One region of the Rhodococcus sp. MTM3W5.2 genome, then DNA from elsewhere that is predicted to be linked to it. Evidence: riboswitches for the same ligand, from Rfam matches in the RefSeq annotation. Region 1 holds a riboswitch; each other region holds the start of a gene.
What was found. Region 1 has a riboswitch for magnesium ahead of BTZ20_RS26460 (hypothetical protein). Riboswitches for the same ligand answer to the same signal wherever they lie in the genome.

Region 1 (4,884 bases):
ACCACCGAGGTGCCCATGAACGCGAGGTTCCCGGCCTCGAGGATCCGATCGGGTTCGAGGCCGGCGACCGGATCGCCCGTCTTCTCCGCTGACATCGACTCGCCGGTGAGCATCGCCTGGTTGACCTGCAGGTCCTTGGCGCGCACGACCCGCATGTCCGCGGGGATCATGTCGCCGGCAGCGAGCTGGACGACGTCTCCGGGCACCAACTGCTCGATGGGGAGCTCGGCGGTCACCACAGTGTCGCCCATCTGGCGAGTGGTCGAGACCGTGGTGCTCACCATCGCCTTGAGCGCCTCCGAGGCCCGTCCCGACCGGTACTCCTGCCAGAACCGCAACGAGACGCTGATCAGGATCATCACGCCGACCGTGCTGATCCCCATGTAGTCGGGACCCTCTTCTGGGTCGGCCAGATAGACCTCGGTGATGTACATGATCACGCCGATGAACAGCAGGATCAAGATGAACGGATTCTTGAAGGTGGCGAGGAACTGCACAATTGCGGGTGCCGGTCGGTCATGGCGGACCTCGTTGCTGCCGTGCCTGCGGCGCAGCGGGTCGATCTGGTCTGATCTCAATCCCTTTGGAGTGGTGTGCAGTTCGGCGTAGACGCCCGGGTGACGCAGCCGGGTGAATCCGGCGAGCTCCGCCATCTGACGGTCTGGGAGAACAGACTGACTATTTCGTTTGGCGGCCTTGCCCGGACGCCCCGGGGGTGCCGCGACACTTGTTTTCGACATGACAGATCTCTCGGTCGCACACGAACTCGCTAATGTCCGGGCACGACGAAATAAGCTCTGCGACTGTGACTGTCGCGAGAATGATCGCGGCGAGTTGCCGCGCGCGAAGGGTCCGACGGTGTCCGCGACTAGCGGGCGCGATGGACACCGGCGGTGAGGAATCCAGGCGAGGCCGGATATCGACTCGGCGGTTCGTCCACGGTGGTCACCTCCCGGGTTCGAATGCGGGCACGTCCAGGGGGACGAAGCTCCGCGACGGTGTGTCCACAGCACAGAAGGGCAGGATCGAGGCCGCGACGCGACCGCGTGTGAATACCGACACGAACGAGTCGCCCTGCCGAATTCGACACCCCCACGTACGAGTTTTGGCACTGCACGACGTGTCCCACACCACTGTGGGAAGCCACTTTGGGTCACCCCTTAAGCCGGGGAGACCTGTCCTGACCTTGGGCGTCTCTCGACGTCGTGAGATCAGTGGCCTGTGTTCGTGCAGACGCCTCACCTAACGAGGTGCTGCGCCGACAGGCAACCATTGCGGTCGGCCGGATGTCAACCTGCATCCACTGATCACCGACCTCCGCGATGCACCGGCGTCACGGTGTCAAGCCGAGCAAGTGATCTAAACTGGTTGTGTAACTGCACAATCAGGCATCTTGTCAGCGAAAAACATTTCGCAGCAACCTTTTCTGTCGTTGGAATGATCTTGATGCGCCACCGCGCTTGCGGTTTGACATATATCGCGGGTGTCGGCACCATGGTCGGCGTAAGCACCTCGCTAGGCGAGGCTCCTGCATGAACACAGGCCACTGATCTGACGACGTCGACAGACGCCCAAGGTTAGGACAGGTATTCCCGGATTAAGGGTCTATCCAAAGTGGCTTCTCGATCCCCTCGAGACACGTCGTGCAGTGCCGAAGCTCTGACGAGAGGGGTGCCCGACCAGGACATTTGCCGTCCTGGCGCCCTCCCCGTGTGTGAGTCGACGCCCGCGTGCGTCTTGTCTGCGAGGAGGTGAGGAACGAGTGAGTATCAGCGATAGTCCGTATCCGTATACGACTTTCATTTCGTTCCGAACCGGCCCCGGCGCAGCATCAGCATTCTGCGACCTGACGCCTCGGTAGCCCGATCCCGGCCTCGTCGTGAGCACTCCAGTGCCTCGGCTGAGTTCCGGCGCGGCGTCAACTCGACGGATCTGCATCGTCTCTGCCATGGGACCGGCTCCTCCGACAGGAGAAGACCGTGGCTTTTGTTATCACGCAACCTATTTCGTCGGCACGCGAGTCCGTGGCGCTGCACACGATTCGACGCGCGGCGAACCGGCTGTGGGGGCACCGCAATCTGACCCCGCAGGAACGCGCCAACCTGTACGCGTCGCGAACGCCGGTCGCGGTGATCACCGCCTCGATGGGCGGGCACCCGCACCCGGGCGAGGCGCGTAGCTGGTGACACTGCCGATCGCGCCCGAAGGCTCCTCCGCCCCGATTCAGGGCGGAGCGGAGTTGGCCGCCAAGCGGGCTGACCCCGTCCGGCCGGCTCCGATCCGCGATCCAGCAGGGCTTCCCGCGTGACCCGCGCCATACTTTGCCTCCTTGCGCATACCCCCGGGGGTACTAACTTGGTCGGCGGGAACACCACACGACGAGAGGCCGAGACATGAGCACCAACACGCACGGCGACCACCAGGCTGCGCACGCCGATCACACTGCTCACCACCACCATGGGCATCCGGCGGCCCCGGCGCACGCAGGCCACGGTGTGCGCGACCACACCGCCCACGCACACCACACCCCGGCCGACCACCACGGTCACGGCGCGAGCGCGCCCGGAGGTCTCCAGATCACGCAGGACGGATACACACTCGACCTCGCCGAGACCATCGTCGGCCGGGGCGACGTCGACTTCCGGTTCCGCGTCCTCGGCCCGGACGGCCGACCGGTCACCGGCTACACCCCGATCCACGACCGTGACCTGCACCTGATCGTGGTGCAGCGCGAGCTGACCGGGTTCTGGCACGTGCACCCCGAACTCGCGGCCGACGGCACCTGGTCGGTTCGACTGAACCTGCCGGAGGCGGGGTCCTACCGCGTGTTCACCGACATCTCGCCCACGCTGCTCGGGCGGACGATCACGCTGGGCGCGGATCTCGCCGTCGCGGGCGCCTACGATCCGCGACCGACCCCGAGCGAGACTCGCACCGCGGTCGTCGACGGCTACGAGGTCATCCTCGACGGAAATCTCGCTCCCGGAGACGGCGAACTGCTGACACTCACCGTGCGCAAGGACGGCCGGCCGGTCACCGATCTGCAGCCCTACCTGGCCGCCTTTGGCCACCTGGTGGTGCTCCGGGCCGGTGACCTGGCCTACATCCACGTTCACCCGAACGGCGTACCCGGCGATGGGGTCACTGCTTCCGGCCCCGACATCACCTTCCACACCGCGGTACCCGGCCCCGGTACCTACCGACTCTTCCTCGATTTCAAGCACGGCGACACCGTCCGCACCGCGGCGTTCACCCTCGTGGCCACCGCCCACCAGCACTGAAGCACCATCCCCGGAGGAGGACCCATGTGCACCTGCAGTTGTCGACGAACCCGTGACCCACCCCGCCCATTTCAGACATTCGAAGAAAGTGTTCGCGATGCGAAAGCCGTTGATCACGTCTCTGTTCACCAACCGCGACTACCTGCGACTGTTCATCGCCCAGGTGTCGTCACTGTTCGGTACCGGTTTGACCACCGTCGCACTGGGACTGCTCTCCTATGAGCTCGCCGGTGCCGACGCGGCCGCCGTGCTGGGCACCGCGCTGACAATCAAGATGTTTGTGTACGTCACGGTCGCGCCGATAGTCGCCGCCTACGCCGACCGCTTTCCCCGCCGGCGCTTCCTGGTCGGGCTCAACCTTGTTCGCGCCGCCGTCGTGCTGGCACTGCCGTTCATCGACCAGATCTGGCAGATCTACGTGCTGATCCCGGTGCTGCAAACCGCCTCGGCCGCGTACACCCCCACCTACCAGGCGATCATCCCCGACATCCTGCCGGACGAGCGCGAGTACACCCGAGCGCTCTCGGCCGCGCAGCTCGCCGCGACGATGGAGACCCTGCTGAGCCCGATGCTGGCCGCCGCGGTCCTGACCCTCATCAGCTTCCACTGGTTGTTCGTCGGCACCGCAATCGGATTCGCGGTATCGGCCGTCCTGGTGATTGCGACCCGCATCCCGAATGCCCGTTCCGCCACGGCGGACACCTTCCGGGACCGGATCGCGGTGGGCATGCGGATCTTCGCCGCCACGCCGCGGCTACGCGGTCTACTCGGCCTGAACCTGGTGGTTGCCGCCGCGGGTTCGGTGATCATGGTCAACACCGTCAACTACGTCCGTGACACGCTCGGCGGTACCCAGTCGGGAGTGGCAATGCTCCTGTCTGCCAATGGGTTCGGCACGATGCTCGTCGCGTTGTCGCTACCGCGATTCCTCGACCGCCTCGGCGCCCGGCCGGTGATGTTGGCCGGCGGTGCCACCCTGATCGTTGGCCTCGGAGGAGCTGTCGCCCTGTCGGCCACCGATGCGGGCGACTGGCGCTGGGGCGCGGCGATCGCTGTGTGGGCCGTGGTCGGCGCGGGTACCGCGGCGGTGCTCACCCCGACCGGGCAGGTACTGCGGCGCTCGTCGCAGCCCGCCGACCGGCCGGCGCTCTTCGCCGCCCAGTTCTCGCTGTCGCACCTTGCCTGGCTGCTCACCTACCCGATCGCGGGGTGGCTGACCGCCGCCGGCCTCACCACCACCTGGATGACGCTGGCCGTGATCGCAGGCATCGGGATCACCGTGGCCGTGCGGATGTGGCCGCGGCACGACCCGGCGGAGATCACGCACCTGCACGAGGCCGGGACCATCGACCCCGCCCGACTGGCCGACGCCGACCGCGTGGGCGATCGTCTCTACCGGCACACCCACGTGTACGTCATCGACGCCGAGCACCGGCGCTGGCCTACCCAGGGTGCGCGGGAGCATGCTCTGGTCGCGTGACCATTCCGGATCCGCCGGCCTGTCTGCGAATCCCGGCCCGGCCCACGATCATTCGATCCGGGCCGGGCCTCGACCGCTCTCTACCCTAGTTTGCAGTCGAGGATGGCTACGTCGTAGAAGTCC
Region 2 (4,884 bases), 2.5 Mb from region 1:
GCAGCGCCTTCGTCATCTCGTCCAGTTGCGCACGGGGAACAACCTTCCCGTCGAGCAGGGCGAGCCAGAACTTGTTGAGGTCGCGGCCGGTGGAGACCAGGGCACCCGCCGACCACGGGACCGAGGGTTCGATCATCGAGACGTCGGTGACGACGCCGTCGACGTCCTGGTATCCGGAGGGGTGCGGGCCCCGGATCGCGCGCTCGCCGGGGCCGGGTAGGTAGGTGTCCTCGAGGCCCTGCGGGCCGAGGATGCGGGTGGTGAGCTCGTCGGTGTAACTGTGCCGGGTCACCGCCTCGATCAGCATGCCCAGAACGATGTAGTTGGTGTTGGTGTAGAGGAATCGGGATCCCGGCGGGAACTGTGCCGGTTTGGCCATCGCGATCGCCACCGCCTGGGCCGGGGTGATCGTGCGGTTCTCGTTCGCGGCGACCAGTTCGTCCGCCCCCGGCTCGCCCGCGAACTCGGGCAGCCCGCTGCGATGCTGCATGAGCTGCCGGACCGTGATCGCCGTGCCGTCCCCGCCCGGGCCTGCGATCACGCCGGGCAGGTAGCCCTCGATGGCACGGTCCAGATCGATCTTTCCCTCTGCGACGAGTTGCATGATGATCGCGGACGTGAAGGTCTTGGTGATGCTGCCCACTCGGACTCGACTGTTGTCGGCGATCTCGGCGCCGGTCGCGCGGTCGCCGAGACCGCTCGTCAGGACCGTGGTGGTGCGGTTGGCGCTCACGGTCGTCACGGCGCCGACGACCCCCGCGCTCGTCAAGCCGTCGAGGTCGTTCTGCAGGGTGCGGGTGCGCTCGAAATCCACACAGCCGCTGAGCAGTAGGGCGATCGCGGCGATGGCGGTTGTCAGCACCGGCTTCTGGTGTCGCATGTCGATGACCGTACGGACGGGGCCGATCGGTGTCATCGGGGTTGCCCCTGATCTGTGCCCTGATATTCGGTCGGGGGAGTGGCCGCGGTGACCGGATCGGCGGTCGGCGTCGTCGGCGCGCGGCGTTGCGGGCGGGTTGCCCCGCCCATGCATCGCGCCTACGGTGGAAAACGCAGCACCTCGTTAGGCGAGGCTCCTGCACGAACACAGGCCACTGATCTGACGACGTCGAGAGACGCCCAAGGTTAGGACAGATCTCCCCGGATTAAGGGGTGATCCGAAGTGGCTTCTCGGAGTGATCCGGGATACGTCGTGCAGTGTCAAAGCCCTTACGTGGAGGTGTCATGTCGACGGAATCCATATCGCTGGAGGTGGATTCGGCCTCGTGTGCTCGCAGGTTCCACCCGCGACGGTGTCCAACCGTTCGCATCAGCTAGACGCACGAGGAGGTGACCACCGTGGACGACCCGCCCAGTGGAGTTCTGACGCAACATGATTCGGCCGACGGTGGTCGCTCGGGCGACTAGCCCCGCCCACTTCGGTCATTCCCCTCGCGACCTCGGCGTCGCGTTTGAGCCCGCGGCATGCGATGTCGCGGAGCAAACCCGTGCTGCGCGCCACCTGCGGTCGGCCGCCGATTCGGCACGTGGAACTAGGAGTTTGTGATGGATACGACGGTGATCATCCTGCGCGTCGTGCTCGGCCTCACGCTGGGCGCTGCGGTCGGGATCGAGCGACAGTGGCGGTCCAGGCTGGCCGGGCTCCGGACCAACGCATTGGTCAGTCTGGGGGCGACACTCTTCGTGATCCTGGGGGCCTACAGCTTCGACGGTCCGGGGGCGGACCCGACCCGCGTTGCCGCACAGATCGTTTCGGGCATCGGCTTCCTCGGGGCGGGGGTGATCATGAAGCAGGGCGCCTCGATCACCGGGCTTAACACGGCGGCAACGCTGTGGGCGACGGCTGCGATCGGTGCGCTGGCGGGCGGCGGGATGTACTGGGCCGCGGTGATCGGCACCGTGGCGATCATGACGGCGAACACGCTGTTGCGCCCGCTCGGGCGGTTGATGGATCACCAACCGGCCACCAAGGGGCGTGAGTTGCCTGCGGCGGAATACGTCTTCGAGGTCACGTGCCGCGACGACGCCGAGGCCCACGTGCGCGGGCTCGCCGTGCAGGCGGTCTCGCGCCCGGAGTTCCGGCTGCGATCCGTGCGCTCGTTCGATCTGCCCGAGACCGGCGAGGTGACGGTGATGGCGGAGCTGACGGCCGACGAACGGGACGACCGGTTGCTCGAGAGCGCGGTCAGCCGGCTCAGCATGGAGCCGCTGGTGACGCACGTGCGCTGGTCGGTGGAGACCGACTCTCGCTGCGCTCGGCCCGCCGCCGAGTGTGCAGCTGCCGTCGCCCGCCCTCGGCCGACGTGACGGTAGGTGCACACTCGGCGAAACGCCGCTGGAACTCGGACGATTGTCCATGTATCGGCGCCTGTTGGGGCCGGGGAATTGCGGCGTTTCGCTCACCCCCGCCGCGACCGGAAGTTACAGTCAGTCCTGGCTCGTCCTTCGTCTGCAAGGTGAGGATCGACATGAAACTGATGACCCGAACGTCAGTATCGGCCCTGTTCGCCGCGGCGGTGATTGCCGGAGCGGGAACCGCGCAGGCCGGCCCGATCGCCCCTGACGAGGGCCCGCCGCGACCTGTTGTCCCGGGGGTGCACCTGGTCGACCAGAACCAGAAACAGGCGGCGCTGGAGAACATGCTCAACGAGCTCAATCTCGGCTGGGCCAATGGCGGCGCGGCCGGAACGGCGATCGGCGCGGCCATCGGGCTCGGTGTTGGATGCCTCTCGATGTTCCCAGGCAGTCTCGCCGGCTGCATGATCGGGCTGCCGACCGGTGCCGTCACCGGCGCGCTCATCGGCATCGCCAATGGAAACCCCAAGGCGCAGAAGGCGATCGAGGACTACGTCAACACCCCTAGCGCGGGTGTCGCGCTCGCACCGGGACCCGGTGCGAGCGCTTCGGCGCGTACCAGACCGGGGAGTCGGTACGGATTCCGGCCGGGTAACCGACACATCACGCCAGGTACCCAAACATCACTAAACGGGTACCCATGCGGGTAGTTCTCCCGATGTCTCGATTAGATAACGAAGGGACTCTGGGTTCCGCCAGTAGATCGAGCCACACGAGGTATCGGTCAGCGGAACACCCGGAGGACCTCTCGCATGAGCAAGCACCGCCTGCAGAAGAACAACCGAATCGCCCGTGGTCTGTTGCTGGGGGCGATCACCGCGGGCGCGGTGATGATCCCCGTCGCCCCGGCGATGGCGCAGCCGCTGAGCATCCCGGGGGTGGGAAACTTCGAGATCCCCGGCCTGCCGCCGATGGGCGCGATCACCCCGGACGCCGTGGTCACGCACGGACAGCGCGCACTCGACGCCGCGCAGACCAAGATCGGCGCGCCCTACGTGTGGGGCGCGACCGGCCCCGACACCTTCGACTGCTCGGGTCTGGTCCAGTGGGCGTACCGGCAGGCGGGCGTGTCCGTGCCGCGGACCACCTATGACCAGATCAACGGCGGAACGCCGGTCGGCAAGGGTGACCTGCAGCCGGGCGACGTCGTGCTGTTCTACGGCACCGAGCACGTCGGCCTGTACGCAGGCGGCGGCATGGTCGTGCACGCGCCGACCCCAGGCCAGTCGGTCAAGCGGGCACCGCTCGACTCGATGCCCTTCACCGCCGCCCGGCGGTACTGACCCCTCAGGACAACGACGCCCCGACCAGAACTGGTCGGGGCGTCGTTGTGTGTTCAGTTGTTCAGCAGTTCGAACGACTCAGACGTCGCGTCGGCGGAGCCGACTTACACGTCGCGTCGGCGGAGCCGACTTACACGTCGCGTCGGCGGAGCCGACTTACACGTCGTAGTACAGCTGGAACTCGTACGGGTGCGGCCGCAGGTTGACCGGGGCGATCTCCTGCTCGCGCTTGATCGAGATCCAGGTCTCGATCAGGTCGGTCGTGAACACGCCACCCTCGGTGAGGTACTCGTGATCGGCCTCGAGGCGGTCGATGACCGTCGCCAGGCTGGTGGGGGCCTGCGGGATGTTGCGGGCCTCCTCCGGCGGGAGCTCGTAGAGGTCCTTGTCGACCGGCGCCATCGGCTCGATCTTGTTCTTGATGCCGTCCAGGCCGGCCATCATCTGCGCGGCGAAGTTCAGGTACGGGTTACCCGAGGAGTCCGGCGCACGGAACTCGAGGCGCTTGGCCTTCGGGTTGTTGCCGGTGATCGGGATACGCACGGCCGCGGAGCGGTTGCGCTGGCTGTACACCAGGTTGATGGGGGCTTCGTAGCCCGGCACCAGACGGTGGTACGAGTTGATGGTGGGGTTGGTGAAGGCCAGCAGCGACGGGGCGTGGTGCAGGATGCCGCCGATGTAGTGGCGCGCCATGTCGGACAGGCCCGCGTAGCCGGACTCGTCGTGGAACAGCGGCTTGCCGTCCTTCCACAGCGACTGGTGCACGTGCATGCCCGAGCCGTTGTCGCCGAAGAGCGGCTTCGGCATGAATGTGGCCGACTTGCCGTGCTGCCAGGCGGTGTTCTTCACGATGTACTTGAACAGCTGCAGGTCATCCGCGGCCGCGAGCAGCGTGTTGAACTTGTAGTTGATCTCCTGCTGGCCGCCGGTACCCACCTCGTGGTGGCCGCGCTCGAGCTCGAAGCCCGCGTTCTGCAGGTTGGTGGAGATCTCGTCGCGCAGGTCGACGTAGTGGTCGTACGGCGCGACGGGGAAGTAGCCACCCTTCGCGCGGACCTTGTAGCCGAGGTTCGGGCTGCCGTCGGCGTTGACCTCGTTGCCGGTGTTCCAGGAACCCGAGACGGAGTCGACCTCGTAGAAGGCGCCGTTCATGCCGGAGTCGTAGCGAACCGAGTCGAAGATGTAGAACTCGGCCTCGGCGCCGAAGAACGCGGTGTCCGCGATGCCGGTGCTGACCAAGTACTCC
Region 3 (4,884 bases), 1.7 Mb from region 1:
TCCCAGCGTGGCGGCGAAGCCGAGGCCGAACAGAGGGTGCGGCGCGGTCCCGAGCCCGTTCGCGAGCTCGCTGAGGTTCGCGGGGACGCCACCAGCCGCGACGCCGACGATGGGGAGTTCAGGGGCGTAGGTCGGCGCCAGGGCGCCCGCCCAGCCGCTGGTCATCCCGCCGCCCGAGTAGCCCGCGAGCCCGACGGGGCTGTGCCCGAGCCTCGCCTCGGGCAGATGTTGCACCGCACGTATTCCGTCGAGGACGATCTGACCACCCAGCCTGGCGGCGCCATAGGCGCTGGTCGGGCCGAGGTGATCGGGAAGGGCGATCGCCCAGCCCCGCATCAGCGCGAGGTTCACGACCGGGGCCTCTTGGAGCTGTCCGTTGAACAGGGTGTGCGACGGTCCGCATCGGGTCCCGAGTGCGTTGATGATGGCTTGGTACGACAGCAGCGGCCGGTCCACGCCGCCGCGCGGGACGAGGACGGTCGTCACGGCAGCCACCGGGTGGCCCGACGAGTTCGTGGAGCGGTAGGCGACCTGCCAGCCGTCCGCGTTCCCGAATCGGGAGACGTCGACCGGTCTGCTGCGGAGGATCTCGCCGTTCGCCCTTGCGGCGAGATCCGGTGGCGCCCAGTAGAACGGGTCGGGGTCGGGCGCGGGCATCAGCGGCTGGGCCTGTGCGGCCGCGGTCGGCGCGGTGATCGCAGGCGAGAAGGCCAGCGCGAGTGCCGCAAGGATGGCCGTAGCGGAATCTCTGAGTGTGACTCTCATCGAATCCTCCGATGAAGGGTGGGGGATACCGAACTCGCGCCCCAGGGCGCGGCCTCGTGCCGGAGTGACGCACTCCGCACCATGTGGCTCACCGCCGTTCGTCAAGTACTTCCGCACCATGACGTAGCTCACACTAGCGAAGATCGGCGCGGTCTTTCGCGGTTATCGGCGCGACACCCGGATCGAGGGCATGCTGTGACCGTGGATGCTCTGCCGATGTTCCCGCTCGGGTCCGTGCTGCTGCCCGGTGAACTGCTGCCGTTACAGGTGTTCGAGCCGCGCTACCTGGAGATGGTCGAAGACCTGACCTCGTCCCCGGACCTGCGGCGATTCGGCGTGGTCCTCATCACCCGCGGCCACGAGGTGGGTGGTGGCGACGAGCGAACCGACATCGGGACCGTGGCGCGGATCGTCGATTACGAGCGGGTGCCGGGCGGGCGACTGCTGCTCGGCTGCGTGGGCGAGGGCCGGATCCGGGTGCGGCGCTGGCTGCCGGACAACCCCTACCCGCGGGCGGACGTGGAACCGTGGCCCGACGAGGGCACGGACTACAGGTCGGACTCGATCGACGAGGTCGGCGCGCTGGTGGACGAACTCGGTGGGCTGCTGAGCCGGTCCGCCGCGGTCCGCGGCATCCCCGTGCCGGGGTTTCCCAGGTTGGACGAGTTGCCGGGTGAGATGGGCGACCGCGTCTACGCCCTCGCGGCAACCCTCCCGCTCGTCGCGGTGGATCGGCTGAGGTTGCTGTCGGCGCCCGGGCCGCGCGAACGTCTGACGGTCCTGGCCGAGGCCCTCGGCGACGTGATCGCCGCGGTGCGGTTCAGGCTGTCGGAGTAGGTGATCGACATGCGCGGGGAGGGATCGCTACTCGCGGTGGTCGCGCTCGGCGGCGGGATCGGTGCGCTGGCGAGATATGGCATCGCGCACGCGATGCCGACCAGGGAGATCCCGTGGGCGACGCTGATCACCAACGTGATCGGTTGCCTGCTGATCGGCATCCTCATGGTGCTCATCACCGAGGTCTGGACGGCGCACCGGTTGCTCCGGCCGTTCCTCGGGGTCGGGGTGCTCGGCGGCTTCACCACGTTCTCGACCTATGCGGTCGAGGTCCGGGGGCTGCTCGCGTCCGGCAACTATCCGATCGCGTTCGGCTATCTCTTCGGGACGGTGATCGCGGCGCTCGCCGCCGTTCTTGTGGGGTGTGGGGCGCACGGCTCGTCACCGGTGCCGTCGCCGGGAAAGGAATCTGACATGTCTTACTCACGCACGGAGATGCGGCTGTCGATCATCCTCGGGCAGGACGACCTCTGGCATCACAAGCCGAAGTACCAGGAGATCGTCAAGCGCGCCCGTGCCGCCGGGCTGAGTGGGGCCAGTGTGTGGCGGGGTGTCGAGGGGTATGGCGCGTCCGCGCACATCCACACCACCCGGCTCCTCGACCTGGCCGACGGGTTGCCGCTGCTGGTGGTCGCGGTGGACACCGAGGAGCGGATCCGCGGGTTCCTGGACGGCATCGGTGAACTGCTCACCGAGGCCACCGTGACCCTGGAGGGCGTCGAGCGGGTGCACTTCACCGAGGACCGGCCGTGACGGTGGTGCTGGTCGTCCTCGGCGGAATGGTCGGCGCGCCAACGCGATTCCTGCTCGACCGCGCCGTCGGCTCCCGCACGGACAGCGAGTTCCCGTGGGGGACCCTCACCGTGAACGTGATCGGATCGCTGATCCTCGGTGCGCTTGTCGGCGCCGCGACAGGTTCGGGCAGTCACGTGATGGCCCTGGTTGGCACCGGATTCTGTGGTGCGCTGACCACGTACAGCACCTTCGGCTACGAGACGGTCCGGCTCGTCGAGGACGGGGTGCGTTTGTACGCGCTGGCCAACGTCGTGATCAGCGTCGCGGCCGGGATCGCCGCCGCTGCCCTGGGGTTCGCCGTCGCCCACGCCTTGTTCGTGTGATCGAAACCGCGCGGAATGCATTGTGGCGTAGACGTATTCATGGCTCCATGGAGGGGGAGGTTTGCGTCGCCGGCGAATGTCTGTTTAGCTGTTCGCCGCATGCACCTCGCTAGGTGAGGCGTCTGCACGGACACAGGCCACTGACCCCAAACGTCGAGAGACGCCCCGGGTCAGGACAGCTCCTCCCGGACGAAGGGTTGAGCCCAAGTGGCTCCCGCATCGCGGGTTACGCCGTGCAGTGCCAAAGCTCTGTCGAGAAGGGGTGCTGAGCCGCGACCTCTGTCGTCCGGCCCTTCTCCCGCGCTTGCATCGTTCGGCGCCCGCGTGCGCCTCGACCGCCGGGAGGTGATGGCATGAGTCCGAGTCCGAGTAGTTCCGGGGCTTGCGATCACCCTCCGTCGTCTACTCCCACGCCGTCTCAGCGGCGCTGAGTTCACGGCCGCCCATGCTGGGCGGCTGACGCGGGTTCCCGTTCTTTCGCCCCGACGCTGTCCGTGCGTCGGCGGTCACCCTCTGTGTGCCGATCGGCGGTCCTTTTGGGCTTCCGTCTGCCGAAACCCGGTTGCGGCATGCGGTTTTCGCGGCTGTTGAGACCCAGCAGCCGATTCGAGTGAGGTCATCATGAACCGTGAAGAAATCATCGTGTCCGTCCGGATGCTGCTACAGAATCCGGACCCGGACGCCTTCCGTCGGTTGGTCCGGGAGTATCCACCGGCCGACATCGCGGAAGTCCTGCGTCATGCCGCTCCCCAGCAGGTGTCGGCACTTCTGCTCACACTGCCGTCCCGGGAGCAGGCGCGCCTGTTCGTCGAGCTACTCGATGCCGAGCAGGATGCCGTTCTGGCCGCCACGCCGTCGGGACCTGCTGCGACGTTGATCGGGGACCTACCCCCGGATGAGCGCGCCGACCTGTACAACCGGCTGAGTTCGGATGGCCGTGAGCGACTGATACCACTGCTGGCCCAGGCCGAGCGGGAGGACGTGCTGAGGCTGGCGGCCTACCCCGAGGGCACGGCGGGATCGGTGACCACCTCGGCCTATGCGACGGTGAGCGCGGGAATGACCGTCGGCGACTCGCTGCAGGAGTTGCGAACGAGCGCGCCGGACAAGGAAACGATCAATGTCGTGTACGTGATCGACGGCGACGGTCGCCTCCGTGGCACGATCCCGCTGCGCGAGCTGGTGCTCAACCGCGCGGACACCAAGGTCGAGGAGCTGATGCAGACCGACCCCGTTCTCGTGCGTAGCGATGATCCGGATGACAAAGCCACCGAATACATCCGGCGTTACAACATGCTCGCTGTACCGGTTGTCGATGGCGAAGAACGCATGATCGGCATCGTGACCGTCGATGATGCGATGGACATCGATCGCGAACAGGATGCGACCCAGCTGGCCCGCTACGGCGGAACGTCCGCGATCGGAGGTCCGGATCTCGATCTGAAGGACTCCTCGTTCTTCCGCATCTACGGAACGCGGGTCTTCTGGCTCGGGCTGTTGACCGTGTTCGGTCTGATCACCAGCAATTTCGTTGCGGCGCAAGAAGACATTCTCGCGGAGGTCATCATCCTGGCCGCCTTCCTCGCTCCGATCATCGATATGGGCGGCAATACCGGCAGTCAGTCGGCGACCCTTGTCCTTCGGTCGATGGCGTTGGGGCAGATGCAGTTGCGGTGGCGCGATATCGGATTCGTCATCCGTCGCGAGCTAGGCGTAGCGCTCGCGCTCGGCGCCTCCATCGCCGTCCTCGAGGTCGTTCTCACCTACTTCACCAAGGGTGACATCGGTGGTGAGGTCCTGGCCATCGTCGGCCTGAGCATGCTCACCTGCACCGTGGTCGGCGGTGTGCTCGGCTCGCTGCTGCCCTTCCTCGCCCGCAAGATCGGCACCGATCCCGCGACACTGAGCGCACCGCTCATCACCTCGATCATGGACCTCGTCGGCGTGTTCATCTACTTCGGTTTCGCCTACTGGTTCCTCGCCGATCTGATCGCCTGACGCACGACACGGGGATGGAACCGCCCTCACTGCGGTTCCATCCCCCGTCGCATACAACGTGCTCGCGTGATCGAATGGTGCTGACCGACAATCACCGACCGAGGAGGCGCGTCGTGGCGCACGATCGAGCAGGAACGCTCGCCCAGCCGCAGGATCTCGAGGACCT

Region 2: linked by a shared signal. The riboswitch ahead of BTZ20_RS15415 (MgtC/SapB family protein) and the one ahead of BTZ20_RS26460 (hypothetical protein) in region 1 are both predicted to bind magnesium.
Region 3: linked by a shared signal. The riboswitch ahead of mgtE (magnesium transporter) and the one ahead of BTZ20_RS26460 (hypothetical protein) in region 1 are both predicted to bind magnesium.

Annotation. Positions count from the first base shown of each region.
Region 1 covers NZ_CP019572.1:174,030-178,913, reverse strand. Annotated here, with positions in the region: gene BTZ20_RS27510 (cation-transporting P-type ATPase) at 1-653, opposite strand, end outside; M-box (ykoK) riboswitch at 1,084-1,257, opposite strand; M-box (ykoK) riboswitch at 1,505-1,678, shown strand; gene BTZ20_RS26460 (hypothetical protein) at 1,980-2,186, shown strand; gene BTZ20_RS00805 (hypothetical protein) at 2,394-3,281, shown strand; gene BTZ20_RS00800 (MFS transporter) at 3,379-4,761, shown strand; gene BTZ20_RS00795 (DUF4304 domain-containing protein) at 4,842-4,884, opposite strand, start outside.
Region 2 covers NZ_CP019572.1:3,380,934-3,385,817, reverse strand. Annotated here, with positions in the region: gene BTZ20_RS15420 (serine hydrolase domain-containing protein) at 1-880, opposite strand, end outside; M-box (ykoK) riboswitch at 1,053-1,226, shown strand; gene BTZ20_RS15415 (MgtC/SapB family protein) at 1,546-2,307, shown strand; gene BTZ20_RS15410 (hypothetical protein) at 2,478-3,005, shown strand; gene BTZ20_RS15405 (C40 family peptidase) at 3,108-3,638, shown strand; gene glnA (type I glutamate--ammonia ligase) at 3,795-4,884, opposite strand, start outside.
Region 3 covers NZ_CP019572.1:1,917,449-1,922,332, forward strand. Annotated here, with positions in the region: partial or broken gene BTZ20_RS08800 (lipase family protein) at 1-765, opposite strand, end outside; gene BTZ20_RS08805 (LON peptidase substrate-binding domain-containing protein) at 967-1,602, shown strand; gene crcB (fluoride efflux transporter CrcB) at 1,612-2,355, shown strand; gene crcB (fluoride efflux transporter CrcB) at 2,352-2,720, shown strand; M-box (ykoK) riboswitch at 2,819-2,989, shown strand; gene mgtE (magnesium transporter) at 3,342-4,718, shown strand; gene pgm (phosphoglucomutase (alpha-D-glucose-1,6-bisphosphate-dependent)) at 4,832-4,884, shown strand, end outside.